4 regions of the Streptomyces sp. NPDC053048 genome follow, and region 3 is predicted to be linked to each of the others. Evidence: riboswitches for the same ligand, from Rfam matches in the RefSeq annotation. Region 3 holds a riboswitch; each other region holds the start of a gene.
The links. A riboswitch is a leader RNA that binds a small molecule or an ion and turns the genes downstream of it on or off. The one in region 3 is predicted to bind cobalamin.

Region 1 (4,186 bases), on a different contig from region 3:
AGTCGGTGGTCGACCTGACGGCACGGGTGGGGGCCTGGCTGGACGGCGGGGTCGCCGACGGCGCCCGCGTGCTGGCCGTGGCGGAGCCGGCGGTGGTCCGCGCCGCGGTCGTCCACGCGCTCGCCCTGCCCCCGCAGACGTTCTGGCGCCTGGACGTCCCCCCGCTGACCCTGACGGAACTCACCGGCCGCGCCGGCCGCTGGAACCTGCGCTGCGGGCGGCCGCTGGGCTAGGGCGTGTCCGACGGGTCGGCACGGGCCCGTCGGACACGCCCGGGGTTGCCGCCGCGCCGGACCGCGTCCCACCGCCCCTCAGCGGTGGTACCGGCCGGCGCGGCGGCGGCTTGTGACGGCTACCGCGCGCCGCCGAGCTCCGCCCGCACCTGGCGGGCGCCCTCGACCAGGCTCTCCAGGGAGCCGCGGACCTCCGCCCAGCCGCGGGTCTTCAGACCGCAGTCCGGGTTGACCCACAGGCGTTCGGCCGGAATGGCCTCGAGGCCCTTGCGCAGCAGCGCGGCGACCTCCTCGGGGCCCGGCACGCGCGGCGAGTGGATGTCGTAGACGCCGGGCCCGACCTCGTGCCCGTAGCCGGCGACGGCGAGTTCACCGGCGACCTGCATGTGCGAGCGGGCGGCCTCGAGGCTGATGACGTCGGCGTCCAGGTCCTCGATGGCGGCGATGATCTCGCCGAACTCCGCGTAGCACATGTGGGTGTGGATCTGGGTGTCGGCCCGGACGCCCGAGGTGGCCAGCCGGAAGGCCTCGGTGGCCCACTCCAGGTAGGCGGTCCGGTCGGCGCGGCGCAGCGGCAGGGTCTCGCGCAGGGCGGGTTCGTCGACCTGGACGACGGCGGTGCCGGCGGCCTCGAGGTCGTTCACCTCGTCCCGCAGGGCCAGGGCGACCTGACGGGCGGTGGCGGCGAGCGGCTGGTCGTCGCGGACGAAGGACCAGGCGAGCATGGTGACGGGCCCGGTGAGCATGCCCTTGACCGGGCGGTCCGTCCGCGACTGGGCGTAGGTGGTCCAGGCGACGGTCATGGGCTCGGGGCGGGAGATGTCTCCGGCGAGGATCGGGGGACGGACGTAGCGGGTGCCGTAGGACTGCACCCAGCCGTGCTGGGTGGCCAGGTAGCCGGTGAGCCGCTCGGCGAAGTACTGCACCATGTCGTTGCGTTCGGGTTCGCCGTGGACGAGGACGTCCAGTCCGGTCTTCTCCTGGAAGTCCAGGACCTCGCGGATCTCGGCGGCGATGCGCTCGTCGTAGGCGGCCGCGTCGATGCGTCCGGCGCGCAGGTCGGCGCGGGCGGTGCGCAGTTCGCGGGTCTGCGGGAAGGAGCCGATGGTGGTGGTGGGCAGCAGCGGCAGGTTCAGGCGGGCGCGCTGGGCGGCCGCGCGTTCGGCGTAGGGCTGGGGGCGGCGGGTGTCGGCGGGGGTGACGGCCTCGGCACGCGCGCGTACGGCCGGGTCGCGGGTGAGGGCGGAGGCGGCGCGCGAGGCGCGGGCGGAGCGGTTGGCCGCGAGTTGCGGGGCGATGGTGTCGCTGCCCTCGTTCAGGCCGCGGGCCAGGGTGACGATCTCGTCGGTCTTCTGCCGGGCGAAGGCGAGCCAGCGGGCGACCTGTGGGTCCACCTCGCGTTCGGCGGCCGCGTCGAGGGGGACGTGCAGCAGGGAGCAGGAGGGGGCGACGTCCACCCGGTCGGCGAGGCCGAGCAGGGTGGCGAGGGTGGACAGGGACTGCTCGAGGTCGTTGATCCAGACGTTGCGCCCGTCGACGACGCCCGCGATCAGGCGCTTGCCGGGCAGGCCGCCGGCCGCCGCGAGGTCGTCGAGGTTGGCGGCGGCGGGCCCGGTGAAGTCCAGGGCCAGGCCGTCGAGGGGGGACCTGGCCAGTACCGGCAGGGCCTCGCCGAGCCGGTCGAAGTAGGTGGCGGCCAGCAGCCTGGGCCGGTCGGTGAGGGCGCCCAGCTCGCGGTAGGCGCGGGCGGCGGCGTTCAGGACGGCCGGGGGCTGGTCCTGGACCAGGGCGGGCTCGTCGAGCTGGACCCATTCGGCGCCTGCCGCGCGCAGGTCGGCCAGGACCTCGGCGTAGACGGGCAGCAGCCGGTCGAGGAGGGTCAGGGGCTGGAAGCCGGGCGCGGTGCCGGGGGCGGGCTTGGCCAGCAGGAGGTAGGTGACGGGGCCGACGAGGACGGGGCGGGCCCGGTGGCCCGCCGCCAGTGCCTCGCGCAGTTCGCCGACGGGCTTGGCGGAGTCGGCGGTGAAGACGGTGTCGGGGCCCAGTTCCGGTACGAGGTAGTGGTAGTTGGTGTCGAACCACTTCGTCATCTCCAGCGGCGGGACCTGCTGGGTGCCGCGGGCCATGGCGAAATAGCCGTCGAGGGCGTTGTCCCGGACGAGGGCGCGGTGGCGGTCGGGAACGGCGTCGACCATGACGGTGGTGTCCAGGACGTGGTCGTAGAGCGAGAAGTCGCCGGTGGGGACCTCGTGGACGCCGGCGTCGGCCAGCTTCCGCCAGGCCTCGCGGCGCAGGGCGGCGGTGGTGCGGTGCAGGTCGTCGGCGGTGACGCGGCCGGCCCAGTAGCCCTCGACGGCCTTCTTCAGCTCACGGTTCGCCCCCTGCCGGGGGTAGCCGTGGACGGTGGCCCGCGCCCGGGGGGCGGTCGTGCCGTCGGTGTGTGCTGCCACGGAACTCTCCTTCGCGAGTCGCGGAAGTCGTCGCGGCGGCCCGAGCGGGCGGAGGAACGGCAGACCGCGGGCGGTGCACACCGTGCGCGCCCGTCCGTACCGCCGGCCCGCCCTCGAGGCCACCGAGATCGCCGCGTGCGGTCGCACGCGGGCAGGCGGCAGGTATTCGGACTCGCGGGCGTGTCGTGTCCCGTTCAGGACACGACGCCTAGTGGCCGTCGCTTCCCGGACCGGTCGGGGACGCGGTCCAGTGCGTATGACGGCGGTCGTTCCCGCTCACCGCTGCGGGGCAGTCCCGGATTCCCACCGGGTTCCCTCTTGCGACGCCTCCCGCCTGGCGGGCGGGGCGAACCGGCTGCGTACCCAGCCTAGACACACGTGCCCGCCCGCGGACAGGGGTTTCGCCCCCGCATTCGATCTTTGACTCGTCCGGCGGTGTATGGGTGGACTTCCAGTTGAACGAGGGCGAGCAGTTGTACGCGAGGAGCTGGTCGGGGATGGGTCGGCGGCCGGTCGTCGACGAGAACCGCACGACGTGCGTGCCGTTCCCGGAGGAGCCCTGAAACCTCTTCCCGCCGTCTTCCCTCTCTTCAGGAGACCCCCTGTGAAGAGGAGCGACAACCGTGGGCCTGACGTCCCAGACCTTCCTGCTGACCCTCGTGGTCATAGCCGTCGCGGTGACCGCGCTGGTGCTGTGGCTGTGGCCACGGGCCGCGAAGAAGGGCCCCCTGGCGCTCGTCTCCCGGCTCGGGCTGCTCGTCATGGCCCAGCTGTGCATCCTGTCCGTGCTGCTCGTCGCGGCGAACAACGAGTTCGGCTTCTACTCCACCTGGAAGGAGCTCCTCGGCCAGAACTCCCGCAAGCAGGCGCTGCGGGCCGGCTCGGGGGACGGCAAGCGGCCGCCGGCCCTGACGGTCAAGGGGCAGGAGTCCATCGGCCTGGGCCCGAAGGAGAAGGCGGGACGGGTGGACCGGATCGAGATCCGCGGCCCGGTGACCGGGCTGAGCATGGACGGCTTCGCCTATCTCCCGCCCCAGTACTTCCAGAAGGGGCACGAGAAGGACACCTTCCCCGTGATCGTGTCGATCACGGGCCAGCCCGGCCAGTCCATCAACCTCATCACCAAGGCCAAGGTCCCCCAGGCCGCCTCCAAGGCCGTGATGGCGGGCGAGATGAAGCCGACGATCGTGCTGATGCTGCGGCCCTCGGTGGTCGCCGACCGCGACACCAACTGCACGGACGTGCCCGGCGGCCCGCAGGCGCTGACCTTCTTCAACCAGGACGTGCCCATCGCCGCCAACGACGTCTACCGCGTGGACAACACGCGCGGCGCCTGGGGCGCGGTCGGCAACTCCACCGGCGGCTACTGCGCGTTGAAGATGGCCATGACCAACCCGTACCGCTACGGCGCCGCGGCCGGCCTGTCCACCGACCTCTTCGCCCGCCAGGACGGCACCACCGGCGACCTCTACGCCGGCAACAAGCAGATCCGGAACGAGTCCG
Region 2 (4,186 bases), on a different contig from region 3:
ATCTCCCTGCGCTGTCCGTCGTCGACGTCGAAGTGCCTGCGCGGCGACTGGAGCCGTTCGCGGGCCCGGCGGTGCAACTGCCGTGAGTGGACCTCCTCGATACCGACGGCCTCGGCGATCTCCCGGTGGCTGTGCCCGAAGGCTTCACGCAGGACGAACACCGCGCGCTCGGCCGGAGTGAGCCGCTCCATGAGGGTGAGCAGGGCGAGCGACACCGACTCGCGCTGCTCGGCGGTCTCCAGCGGGCCGAGCCGGTCGGCGGCGGCCGTACGGGTGAGGACCGGCTCGGGGAGCCAGGGCCCCACGTACAGCTCCCGCCGGGCACGGGCGGAGGTGAGGTGGTTGATGCAGAGGTTCGTCATGACCTTGGTGAGCCAGGCGGCCGGTGTGCGGATCCCGGCGGGATCGACCGTGCTCCAGCGCAGATACGTGTCCTGCACGACGTCCTCGGCTTCGCTCGCCGAACCGAGCATCCTGTACGCGAGCGCGAAGAGCCGGGGCCGGTGCGATTCGAACTCCTCGGGGGCTTCCATGGTCATGTCCGTAGCATGCCAGGCGTTGCCACGTCCCCTGACGGGCAGTAAGGTCGGTCGGGTGACTGCCGGGTCGGCCATGGGCCATACACGAGTTGGGTCCCCGGCCTCGGCGTGAGTTCGAGGCGGGCACGGGGCCCGCCCATTCCTCCGCGTCTTCGCTTCCCTGAGAATCCCGAGACCCGGAGATACACCACGATGCCTCACGCCCAGTCCCCGCACACCACCGAGCTGCCGGAAACCGCCGTCCAGCTGAACCACACCGCTGTCTACGCCAGTGACCGGCAGTTGTCCGCCGAGTTCATCGCCGCGATCCTGGGGCTGGAGGTCGGTGCGCCGTTCGGCCCGTTCCTGCCCGTCGATCTCGGCAACGGCGTGACGCTCGACTACTACGAGATGAGGGACGAGCCGATCCAGTCGCAGCACTACGCGTTCCTCGTGCCCGACGGGCGGTTCGACGCCATGATCGACCGCCTCGAGGCGGTCGGGGTCACCTACTACGCCGACCCCGCCCACACCGACCCCGGCCGGATCAACAACCTCTTCGGCGGCCGCGGCGTGTACTTCGACGACCCCGACGGCCACAACATGGAGATCATGACCCGGCCCTACGTCCGTCCCTAGGGCGTGCCGCCCCGCCCCGCGGGCCCGGCTTCCGGCGCGTCGAGGACCGGGACCGGGCGGGGGCGGCTGTCGGCGTCGATGGCGACGAAGGTCAGCTGAGCGGTGGCGACTTCGGCCGTGGGCCCGGAGGCGTTCCACCGCTCGGCGGTGACGCGGACGCCCACGTCCATCGACGTGCGTCCGGCCCGCTCCAGCTCCGCGTGCACGGTGAGGAGGTCCCCGGCCCGTACCGGGGCGAGGAACGCCATGCGGTTGACCGAGACGGTGACCGCCGGGCCGTTCGCGTGGCGCCCGGCGGCGGCCGCCGCGGCGTCGTCGATCAGTTTCATGATGACGCCGCCGTGGATGGTGCCGTAGAGGTTGGTGTCGTGCTCGCTCATGATGTGGGCCAGCGTCACGCGCGAGTCGGCCGGGGACTTGTGCCCGGGGCCGGCGGCCAGTTGGGTGTCGATGGTCACGGAACTCTCCTTCGCGAGTTCTCGACGACCCCGCGGGCGGGATCCGCGCGAAGGACAGGAAGGTGCCCCCCCCTGCCGCCGCCGACCCGCCCTCGAGGTCCCGGTGTAACCGCGCCCCACGGTGGCGCGCGGGCAGTGGCAGGTCTTCGGACTCGCGGGCGCGCCTGCTCTTCGAGCCGGGCTCCTACAGGCCGTCGCTTCCCGGGCCCGGCCGGGCCCAGTGCGGATGACGGCGGTCGTTCCCACTCACCGCTGCGGGGCAGTCCCGGTCTCCCACCGGGTTCCCTCTTACGACGCCCCGCCTGGCGGACGGGGCGAACCGACTGCACCGCCAGCCTACGGCAGCACACGGCACCCGGTGTCAGCCGCGGGTGAAGACCAGGCTCACGTTGTGCCCGCCGAAGCCGAAGGAGTTCACCAGGCCCGCCGACCAGTCCCCGGCACGGCTCTCGCCGCGGACCACGTCCAGGTCGACGGCCGGGTCCGGCGTCTCGAGGTTGCGGGTCGGCGGCAGCATTCCGTCCCGCAGCGTCAGCAGTGCCGCGATGGCCGCCACGGCGCCGGACGCGCCCAGCATGTGACCGGTCATCGACTTCGTGGCCGTCACCGCCGCGTGCCGGCCGATCGCCTTGCCGACCGCCTCCGCCTCCGCCAGGTCGCCCGACTCGGTGGACGTGGCGTGCGCGTGGACGTTGTCGATGTCCCGGGGTACGAGGTCCGCGTCGCGAAGGGCCGTCCGGATGGCATGGACCTGCCCCTCCGCGTCCGACGCGGTGATGTGGTGCGCGCTGGAGGAGACCGCGGCACCCGACAGCCTGCCGTAGGTGCGGGCCGAGCGGGCACGCGCGAACCCGGCGCGCTCCAGGACCACCACACCCGCGCCCTCGGCCATGACGAAGCCGCTGCGGCCTGCGTCGAAGGGACGGGACACCGCCGCCGGGTCTCCCTGGTCCGTGGACAGGGCCTTCATCTGCGCGAACGCGGCAATACAGAACGGGTGCAAGGACGCCTCGACGCCGCCGGCCACCACGATGTCGGCCCGTCCGGCCCGGATGAGGTCGAGGCCCATCGCGATGGCTTCCGCTCCGGACGCACAGGCGCTGACCGGCGTCCGCGCGCCGCCCCGTGCGCCCAGGTCCATGCTGACCCACGCCGCCGGCCCGTTGGGCATGAGCATGGGCACGGTGAACGGGGAGAGACGGCGTGCGCCCGACTTCTCGTAGATGTCGTCCTGCGCGAGCGTGGTGAGGATGCCGCCGGTGCCGGTACCGATGACGACGGCGAGCCGCTCGGGCTCGACCTGCGGCCGCCCGGCGTCCTCCCACGCCTCGCGGGCGCTGACCACCGCCATCTGCTCGCACCGGTCCCACTTGCGGGCCTCCACCCGCTCGAGCAGGTCCGCCGGCTCGACGGGCAGCCGGCCGGCCACCCGCACCGGCAGGTCCGCGGCCCACTCCTCCCCCAGCCCCGTCACACCGGACTCCCCGGCCAGCAGGCCCTTCCACGACCGCGCCGCGCCGACGCCGAGGGGGGTCATCGCCCCCATGCCCGTTATCAGCACCTCGTCGCTGAAGCTCATCCTCGCCCCTCCATGTGTACGTAGGAAATCAACAAGGCGCGAGGTGATCCTCATGCCCCATCAGATCCTTCACAAAGGAGAGACTGCCAGCTTGCCGCCGGGTAACCCGCTCGGTCCGGCCCACCGAATCATCGGCAGGATTCTATGAGGTATGAACAAAGAGGCGGCGCTCGCGACGGCCTCGAGCCGGCCGTGGCAGCCACCGGGCTCGACCGTGATCGCTGTTTACCATGGGGCGTATGAGCAACCGCGTCATTCACTTTCCGGAGCAAGGACTTCCAGGCTCCCTGGTCGCCTACACCGAGGCCGCCGGCCCGGAGCCGGTGGAACTCGAGCCCCGGGGCGCGGTCGAGGTCCCCGACGGGACGCGGCTGGTCTACGCGGCGGACGTCACCGGCGAGAGCCTCGCCGCGTTCGCGACGTTCCCTCCCGACGTCTTCACCGTGATCGACCTGGCCGGCGCCTCCGACGCGGCGGTCGAGGCCGTCAGGGGGCAGCACGGGCTGCGGACCCTCGTCCTGTCGGGCGACTTCACCGACCAGGGCGTCGAGGCGCTGGACGGTCTGACGTCGCTGGCGGATCTCGTCCTGGAATCACCGCGGTTCACCGGCGCGGGACTGGCGGCCCTCGTGGGCTCGCCGACCCTCGCTTCCCTGGAGACCCTGATCCTGGCCGGCGGCGGCGCGTTCGACCCCGCGTCGCTGCGCGCGCTGGCGGGCGCGCACGGCCTGTCCTCCCTCACGGTCGAGAACACGCCGGTCGACGACGCGCTGGCGGACGCCGTCCTCACCCTGACGCCCGAACTGACCGACCTGTCCCTGGCCGAGCGCCCCGGTCACGCACCGGACCCGGCCGTGCTGGAACGGCTGCTCTCGGCGGGGCTGGCCGTCAACGGCGTCGCCGCGCCCGCCGAGCACGCGGCGGCCTTCGCCCCCCTCGCCGCCGCGGCGGCCGAGGACGCCCACCGCGACGAGGACGCGGAGGAGTTCCCG
Region 3 (4,186 bases):
GTGGGCGAGGCCATGAAGAGGTTCAGCGACTGGCTCTGGTCCAGGTACGGCGTACGGGCCGCGGCCATGTCGATCAGGGCGCGCTGCGGGATCTCCCAGGCGGTGCGGTACAGGTCGCGCACCTCCTGCGGGATCCACTTCAGGTCCTGGATCGAGCCGTTGGCGTCCGTCATCGCGTCGCGGGTGGTGCGGTCCCACACGCCGAGCTTCTTGAGGTCCTCCACCAGGTAGGTGTTGACCTGCAGGAACTCACCCGAGAGCGTCTCGCGCTTGAAGAGGTTGGAGACCTGCGGCTCGATGCACTCGTACACACCCGCGATGGAGGCGATGGTCGCCGTCGGGGCGATGGCGAGCAGCAGCGAGTTGCGCATGCCGACCTCGGCGATGCGGGCGCGCAGCGCCTCCCAGCGCTCGGCCCAGGCCGGGACGGCGTTCGGGTAGTGGTCGGGGTGCAGCACACCGCGGGCGGTGCGGGTCGCGGCCCAGGCCGGGTGCGGGCCGTTGCGCTCGGCGAGGTCGGCGGAGGCCTCGTACGCCGCGAGCATGATCCGCTCGGAGATCTTGGTGGACAGGGCCTTCGCCTCGGCGGAGTCGAAGGGCAGGCGCAGACGGAAGAAGACGTCCTGCAGACCCATCAGGCCCAGGCCCACCGGGCGCCAGCGGCTGTTGGAGCTGCCGGCCTGCTCGGTCGGGTAGAAGTTGATGTCCACGACGCGGTCGAGGAAGGTGACGGCCGTACGCACCGTACGGTCGAGCTTCTCCCAGTCCATCTCGCCGTCGGCGCCCAGGTGCTGCGCCAGGTTGACCGAGCCCAGGTTGCAGACCGCGGTCTCGCCGTCGTCGGTGACCTCGAGGATCTCGGTGCACAGGTTCGAGGAGTGGACGACCGCGCCCTTCTCGGCCGTCTGGTTGGCGGTGCGGTTGGCCGCGTCCTTGAACGTCATCCAGCCGTTGCCGGTCTGCGCGAGGGTGCGCATCATCCGGGCGTAGAGCACGCGGGCCGGGATCTGCTTGACGGCCTTGCCCTCGGCCTCGTACCGGCGGTAGGCGGCGTCGAACTCGTCGCCGTAGAGGTCGACCAGGTCCGGCGTGTCGGCGGGGGAGAACAGCGACCAGTCGGCGTCCGCCTCGACGCGGCGCATGAACTCGTCCGGGATCCAGTGCGCGATGTTGAGGTTGTGGGTGCGGCGGGCCTCCTCACCGGTGTTGTCGCGGAGCTCCAGGAACTCCTCGATGTCCGCGTGCCAGGTCTCCAGGTAGACGCAGGCCGCGCCCTTGCGCCGGCCGCCCTGGTTGACGGCCGCGACGGAGGCGTCGAGGGTGCGCAGGAACGGCACGATGCCGTTGGAGTGGCCGTTGGTGCCGCGGATCAGCGAGCCGCGGGAGCGGATGCGCGAGTACGACAGGCCGATGCCGCCCGCGTGCTTCGACAGGCGCGCCACCTGGTGGTAGCGGTCGTAGATCGAGTCCAGCTCGTCCAGCGGGGAGTCCAGCAGGTAGCAGGACGACATCTGGGGGTGGCGGGTGCCGGAGTTGAACAGCGTGGGGGAGGACGGCAGGTAGGAGAGCGTGCTGGTGAGCCGGTAGAGCTCGGCGACGTCGTCCAGGGCGCGCTCGGAGTGGTCCTCGGCCAGGCCGCAGGCCACGCGCAGCAGGAAGTGCTGCGGGGTCTCGATCACGTTGCGGGTGATCGGGTGGCGCAGCAGGTAGCGGCTGTGCAGGGTGCGCAGGCCGAAGTAGCCGAAGCGGTCGTCGGCGCCGCCGGCGAGGGCGGCGTCCACCAGGGCGTCCAGGCGCTCGGCGTGCGCGGCCACGAACGCGGCGGTCTCGTCCGCGATCAGGCCCTCGCGGTGGCCGGTGGCGACCGAGGCGGAGAAAGAGGTGGCACCCTCGCCGGCCGCCTCGTCGGCGATGGCGCGGGTGAGCAGCCGGGCGGCGAGCCGGGAGTACTCCGGCTCCTCCGAGATCAGGCCGGCGGCGGCCTCGGTGGCGAGGGAGCGCAGCTCGGCCTCGTCCGACGCGGCGCTGCGGCCGCGCAGCGCGGCGGCGGCGACCTTGCCGGGGTCGGTGGAAGGCAGATCTGCGGTGAGATCGGTCAGGGTGCGCAGCAGCGCGGTCCCGGGACCGCCGCTCGCCTCCGCGTTCGCTGAAACCGGATCTGCGGGCGCGATGGTCACGTGTGGCTCTCCCTCGCTCGGCTGGGTGGGCCGGGCGGGAGAGCGCGACGGTCGCGTACGGGCATGCCGACCGGACCGGGGCATGCCGCGTAGGCGTCCGTCGGCCCAACCCGCGGGGCCCGGACGAATTCAACGCCCATGGCCGAGCCCAGGGCAGGCTCGGTGGTGGGCGGCTGACGGCAGGTCCTCGGACTACAGGTGCGCTGGGTATATGCGCACACATACACCGTTGCGGGACAGTTCCGGATTTCCACCGGATTCCCCTGCGACATCAGCGAGGATGAGCATACATCTAGTGCCGCCCTCCGCACGCGCCCCCACATGTTGTGTCGTCCCGTCATGAGACGGTCGCGGAATGTGCTAACGGGCGGGCTCCGTAAGGCCTCCACAAGGGTACGGACACGCACGGCAGAGGGCCGCCACAGCCCCTGGACGGGGGTGCGACGGCCCTCTTGGTGGAGGCGGGGCGGACGGGCCCGCCAGGGTGGGGTCAGTGGCCGCCAGGGGCCCCCGCGGTGGCCGGGGGGAGGTCCCGGCTCACGCCCGGGTCGCCGGCGTCGGCCGTGTAGTCCGACGGCTTCGTCTCGTCCACGCCGTCCGGCGCGCGGAGGGCCTTCAGGAGGAAGGTCGCGACGATGACGACGATCACATTGAGCGCGAAGGCGGTGAGGCCGATGTAGCCCTTCTCGCCGATGAGGGGGATGAGGTTGGTGTTCCCGAAGTGGGCCTGGGTGGCGCTCGGCGTCTCGTACGCCCGCCAGGTCCCGTAGGCCATGCCGGCCGCCCAGCCCGCGAGCAGGGCCCAGCGGTGGAACCAGCGGGTGAAGAGGCCGCCGACGAGCGCGGGGACGGTCTGCAGGATCCAGATGCCGCCGAGCAGCTGGAAATTGATGGCGACCGTTTTGTCCATGGTGAGGACGAAGACGAGCGCTCCGACCTTGACCAGCAGGGAGGCGAGCTTGGAGACCTTCGCCTCGTGCTCGGGAGAGGCGTCCGGTTTGAGGAAGTCCTTGTAGATGTTGCGGGTGAACAGATTTGCGGCGGCGATCGACATGATGGCCGCCGGGACCAGCGCCCCGATGCCGATCGCGGCGAACGCCACGCCCGTGAACCAGTCCGGGAACATGTCCTCGAACAGCTGGGGGATCGCCAGCTGTCCGTTCTTCACCTTCACCCCGGCGGCCAGGGCCATGAAGCCGAGCATCGCCAGCAGGCCGAGCATCAGGGAGTAGAGGGGAAGGATGGTGGTGTTGCGGCGGATGACATTGCGGCCCTTGCTGGAGAGGACCGCCGTCACCGAGTGGGGATAGAGGAAGAGCGCCATCGCCGAACCCAGCGCGAGCGTGGCGTACGCCCACTGCGCCTGTGCGCCGGTGACGAGGGAGCCTCGCGGTTTGCCCGTTGCCGGGTTTTCGGCCGCGAACGCGTCACCGGCCTTCGCGAAGATGTCGTCGAAGCCGCCCAGCCGGATCGGGATGTAGATGATCGCCACGATGATGACGATGTAGATCAGCGTGTCCTTGACGAAGGCGATCAGCGCGGGCGCCCGCAGCCCCGCGGAGTAGGTGTAGGCCGCGAGCACGCCGAAGGCGATCAGCAGCGGCAGGTCCTTGATGAACCAGTGGGTGTTCTCGCCGCCCCCGACGCCCATGACGTCCAGTACGGCCTGAATGCCGACGAGTTGCAGGGCGATGTACGGCATTGTCGCGAGGATCCCCGTCACAGCCAGCGCAAGGGAGAGTCCACGGGAACCGAACCGGCCACGGACGAAGTCGGAGGAGGTGACATAGCCGTGCTTGTGCGCCACCGACCACAGGCGTGGCAGGAAGGTGAAGACGAGGGGATAGGTGATGATCGTGTAGGGCACGGCGAAGAACCCGGCCGCACCGGCCGCGTAGATGGCCGCCGGGACGGCCACGAAGGTGTACGCGGTGTAGAGGTCGCCGCCGAGCAGGAACCAGGTGACCCAGGTGCCGAAGGAGCGCCCGCCCAGTCCCCACTCGTCGAGG
Region 4 (4,186 bases), on a different contig from region 3:
CAGCGCCAGCCGCAGGCTGTCCATGCCGACGATCGCGCTGAACGGGTAGGTGGCCGAGGCCATCAGTGCTTACCCCCTGTGTCGTGGTCCGGCGCCGGCACGGCCGGCGCCCCCGGCGGTATGAACGGGAAACCGGCCGGCACCCCGTCCTCGATCAGCCGCAGCAGCGCGTCCGTGTCCGCGTGTTCCTCGATCAGGTCGCCCAGGCGGTCCAGCTGTTCTTCGCGCAGTGCCGCGAACGACGTGTCCGGGGCCGGGACGAACGCCCGTCCCGCCGCCTTCGCCACGCGGCGCAGGAACGCGCGCCGGAAGCCGTCGCTCTCCAGCGAGCCGTGCCAGTGGGTGCCCCATACGGCGCCGACCCGGCAGCCGTCCAGGAAGGGTTCGTCACCGCCCCGGACGTCCGCGACGCCGTGGTGGATCTCGTAGCCCTCGACGTGCTCGCCCAGGGCCTCGCCCACCGGCCGGGCCAGGGTCTTCCCGGCCGCGAACCGCACCCGTACCGGCAGGAGCCCCAGTCCCTCGACCACTCCGGCGCGGGACTCGACCTCGTCCTCGATCCGCTCGCCCAGCAGCTGGAAGCCGCCGCAGATGCCCAGGACCGGGCGGCCCTCGGCCGCCCGGCGGGCCAGCGCGTCCGCGAGGCCGCGCTCGCGCAGCCAGGCCAGTGCCCGGACCGTTCCGCGGGTGCCCGGCACCACGGCGAGGTCGGCGTCGGCCAGTTCCTCCGGCCGGTCCACGAACCGCACGACGACGCCCGGCTCGGCCGCCAGCGCGTCCACGTCCGTGAAGTTGGACATCAGCGGCACCGCGCACACCGCCACCCGCAGCACGTCGGCGCCGTGCGGCGGGGCCACCACCGACTCGCGCACGGCACCGCGCAGCGAGACGCGCAGGCCGTCCTCCTCGTCGATGCCCAGACCGTGCGCGAACGGCAGCACGCCGAACGTCCGCCGGCCCGTCAGGTCGCGCAGCATCTCCAGGCCCGGCTCCAGCAGGCTCACGTCGCCGCGGAACTTGTTGACGATGTAGCCCGCTATCAGCTCCTGGTCCTCGGCCGAGAGGAGCGCGGTGGTGCCGAAGAAGGAGGCGAAGACGCCGCCGCGGTCGATGTCGCCGACGACGACCACGGGCAGCCGGCCCGCCCGTGCGATGCCCATGTTGACGATGTCGCTGCGCCGCAGGTTGATCTCGGCCGGGCTGCCGGCGCCCTCGCAGATGACGGCGTCGTGCGTGCGCCGCAGCTCCTCCAGGCACTCGGTGACCGTGCCGAACAGCTGCTCCTGGCGGCCCGCGTGGTAGCCGCGCGCGCTGAGTTCGCCGACGGGCCTGCCCATCAGCACCACCTGGCTGCTGCGGTCGCCACCCGGCTTGAGCAGCACCGGGTTCATCAGCGCGCTCGGCTCGACGCGCGCGGCGGCGGCCTGCATGGCCTGCGCGCGCCCTATCTCCGCGCCCTCGCGCGTCACATACGAGTTGAGCGACATGTTCTGCGCCTTGAACGGCGCGACCTTGACGCCCTTGCGGACCAGCCAGCGGCAGATCCCGGCGGTCACCACGCTCTTGCCCGCGTCGGAGGTCGTGCCGGCCACCAGCAGGCCCCCGCCCCTCCCAGCCGTCACCGACAACGCTTCCTCCTCGTCACGGCCGCCACGGCCGTCCTCGTCAGCACGGCCGTAGCCAGGGCCAGTACCGACACCCGGCGCGAGAGCCGTACCGCGCGTTCGATGTCCCCCACCTCGACGGGCCGGTTCTCCGCGCCCAGCACCGGACGGTGTTCGACGCGGCCCGCGTAGGCGAGGGTGCCGCCCAGCCGTACCCCGAGGGCCCCGGCGAAGGCGGCCTCGACGGGGCCGGCGTTGGGGCTGGGGTGGCGGGAGGCGTCGCGCCGGGCCACGCGCAGGGCGCCGCGCGGGTCCGGGCCCGCGAGGACGGCGAGGGCGGCGGTGAGCCGGGCGCCGGGCCAGCCGGCGACGTCGTCGAGGCGGGCGGAGGCCCAGCCGAAGCGCCGGTGGCGGGGGGACTTGTGGCCGACCATCGCGTCGAGGGTGTTCACGGCCCGGAAGCCCGCGAGGCCGGGGACGCCGGCGAGCGCGCCCCACACCAGGGCGCCCACGACGGCGTCGGAGGTGTTCTCGGCGACGGACTCCACGACCGCGCGCGCGATCTGCTGCTCGTCCAGTGCCTGCGGGTCGCGTCCGCACAGGTGGGGCAGCCGTTCGCGGGCGGCCGCGAGGTCGCCGGCGGCGAGCGCGGCGCCGACGGCGCGTGCCTCGCGGCCCAGGGACGTGCCGCCCAGCACGGCCCAGGTGACGGCGGCGGTCAGGGCGATGCCGGCCGTGCGGGAGCGGCGTGCGGCACTGGCCAGCAGGGCGGCGCCGACCGCGGTGCCACCGGCGCACAGCGCGGTGTGCAGGGCGCCGGCGCCGCGGTGGTCGCGCCACAGGCGCTGTTCGACGGCGTGCGCGGCCCGGCCGAAGGCGGCCACGGGGTGGCCGCGGCGCGGGTCGCCGAGGACGAGGTCGCAGGCGAAGCCGAGCGCCGCACCGCACGCGAAACCGATGGGGTCGTGACGCGTCGCGCGCATGGGGTCAGGCCGCCGTCGTGCCTTCGGGGAGCCGGGAGCGGGTGGGCGGTATGCGACGGCCGGGCATGGCGATGTGTCCTCACTCAGGGTCCGCGCCCTGGCTCGACGTGACCGGCGACCAGAGTCTCCTGGCTCCCGGATCGGCGTCGCTCCGGCCTTCCAGCCCGTGGTGGCGGGCCGTGGCCGTCGGTGGAGGACGCTCCCCGGTGACAGTGGCGGGACCGCGCCGGATTCGCACCGGCTTCCTCTGCTGTCGCCGTTTGGCTCCGGAAGTCCACCACGGCCCGGGAAGGGCAGTCAACTCACCCTGACCTGCGGTGAGGCTGCCGGCCACGGGTGGGGCGGCGGGCGACGCGGGCAACGACGAAGCGCCGGTCCGGCGGTGCCGGACCGGCGCTGTCGTGCGCACGGGTGCGAGGCCGCGGTGAGGCGGCGGTCAAGCGGTGATCAGGCGACGATCAGGTAGATGCCGTAGCCCACGGCGGCCGCGCACAGCGCGAAGCAGGTGTACGCGCCGATGCGGGCCGGCGCGCTCGGGCCGGTGGCCGGGGCGCCGGCCGTGGCCTGCGCCTTGCGGGACGTGCCGACGATGCCGAGGGTGAAGACGGCCACGAGGGCGATGGTGAAGACGAGGCTGACGCCGAAGACCTGGCCGAGAGCTGCCCAGTCGATGTTCATGTGGTTCTCCTCCGTTGCCCGGCGGTCAGCCGGTCGTCGCGGGGGCGGGGGCGGGGGCGGGAGCGGCGGCCGGGGTGACGGCGGGGCCGGCCGGCGGCGGGGCGACGGCCTGCAGGGCCGCGGTGACCACGCCGACGGGCTCGGCCGGGACGGAGACGCCCTGCGGCTCGTTCAGGTCGTTGACGTTGTCGTGGGTGACCGGCTTGCGGCGCGAGGCCAGCCAGATCGCGCCGCAGGCGGCCACGGCCAGGACGGCCACCGCGGTGACGCCCCAGTCGCCCTGGTCGGCCAGGAGCGCGGCACCGCCACCGACGAGGCCGGCGGCCGGGAGCGTCAGGCCCCAGGCGGCGACCATGCGGCCGGCGGTGGACCAGCGCACCACGCCGCCCTTGCGGCCCATGCCCGCGCCCATGACGGCGCCGGAGCAGACCTGGGTGGTGGAGAGCGCGAAGCCGATGTGGGACGAGGCCAGGATGGTGACGGCGGCGCCGGTCTGGGCGGCGAAACCCTGCGGCGGCTGGATGTCGGCCAGGCCCTTGCCGAGGGTGCGGATGATGCGCCAGCCGCCGAGGTAGGTGCCGAGCGCGATGGCGATGCCGGCGGAGGCGATGACCCACATAGGCGGGTCGGCGTCGGCGCCCAGCGCGCCGCCGGAGATCAGCGCGAGGGTGATGACGCCCATCGTCTTCTGGGCGTCGTTGGTGCCGTGGGCGAGCGAGACCAGGGCCGCCGAGGCGATCTGGCCGGCGCGGTAGCCCTTGGCGCTGGCCTCGGGGTCGGTGTTGCGCGCCAGGCGGTAGGTCATCCGGGTGGCCAGCACGGTCGCCAGGCCGGCCACGACCGGGGCGACGACGGCGGGGATGAGGACCTTCATGACGACGGCGTCACCGTGGACGGCGCCCGTACCGACGGAGGCGATGG

Region 1: linked by a shared signal. The riboswitch ahead of metE (5-methyltetrahydropteroyltriglutamate--homocysteine S-methyltransferase) and the one ahead of ACIG36_RS26080 (ribonucleoside-diphosphate reductase subunit alpha) in region 3 are both predicted to bind cobalamin.
Region 2: linked by a shared signal. The riboswitch ahead of ACIG36_RS15825 (acyl-CoA thioesterase) and the one ahead of ACIG36_RS26080 (ribonucleoside-diphosphate reductase subunit alpha) in region 3 are both predicted to bind cobalamin.
Region 4: linked by a shared signal. The riboswitch ahead of ACIG36_RS04935 (cobalamin biosynthesis protein) and the one ahead of ACIG36_RS26080 (ribonucleoside-diphosphate reductase subunit alpha) in region 3 are both predicted to bind cobalamin.

The regions. Positions count from the first base shown of each region.
Region 1 is NZ_JBITZS010000004.1:324,827-329,012, forward strand. It holds gene ACIG36_RS12405 (histidine phosphatase family protein) at 1-233, shown strand, start outside; gene metE (5-methyltetrahydropteroyltriglutamate--homocysteine S-methyltransferase) at 353-2,683, opposite strand; cobalamin riboswitch at 2,844-3,003, opposite strand; gene ACIG36_RS12415 (alpha/beta hydrolase) at 3,307-4,186, shown strand, end outside.
Region 2 is NZ_JBITZS010000005.1:406,314-410,499, forward strand. It holds gene ACIG36_RS15815 (RNA polymerase sigma-70 factor) at 1-539, opposite strand, end outside; gene ACIG36_RS15820 (VOC family protein) at 732-1,157, shown strand; gene ACIG36_RS15825 (acyl-CoA thioesterase) at 1,154-1,537, opposite strand; cobalamin riboswitch at 1,756-1,906, opposite strand; gene ACIG36_RS15830 (beta-ketoacyl-[acyl-carrier-protein] synthase family protein) at 1,977-3,194, opposite strand; gene ACIG36_RS15835 (thioredoxin family protein) at 3,434-4,186, shown strand, end outside.
Region 3 is NZ_JBITZS010000010.1:59,329-63,514, reverse strand. It holds gene ACIG36_RS26080 (ribonucleoside-diphosphate reductase subunit alpha) at 1-2,177, opposite strand, end outside; cobalamin riboswitch at 2,338-2,495, opposite strand; gene mctP (monocarboxylate uptake permease MctP) at 2,668-4,186, opposite strand, start outside.
Region 4 is NZ_JBITZS010000001.1:1,030,089-1,034,274, forward strand. It holds gene ACIG36_RS04925 (putative cobaltochelatase) at 1-63, opposite strand, end outside; gene ACIG36_RS04930 (cobyric acid synthase) at 63-1,622, opposite strand; gene ACIG36_RS04935 (cobalamin biosynthesis protein) at 1,619-2,587, opposite strand; cobalamin riboswitch at 2,709-2,836, opposite strand; gene ACIG36_RS04940 (hypothetical protein) at 3,035-3,265, opposite strand; gene ACIG36_RS04945 (anion permease) at 3,291-4,186, opposite strand, start outside.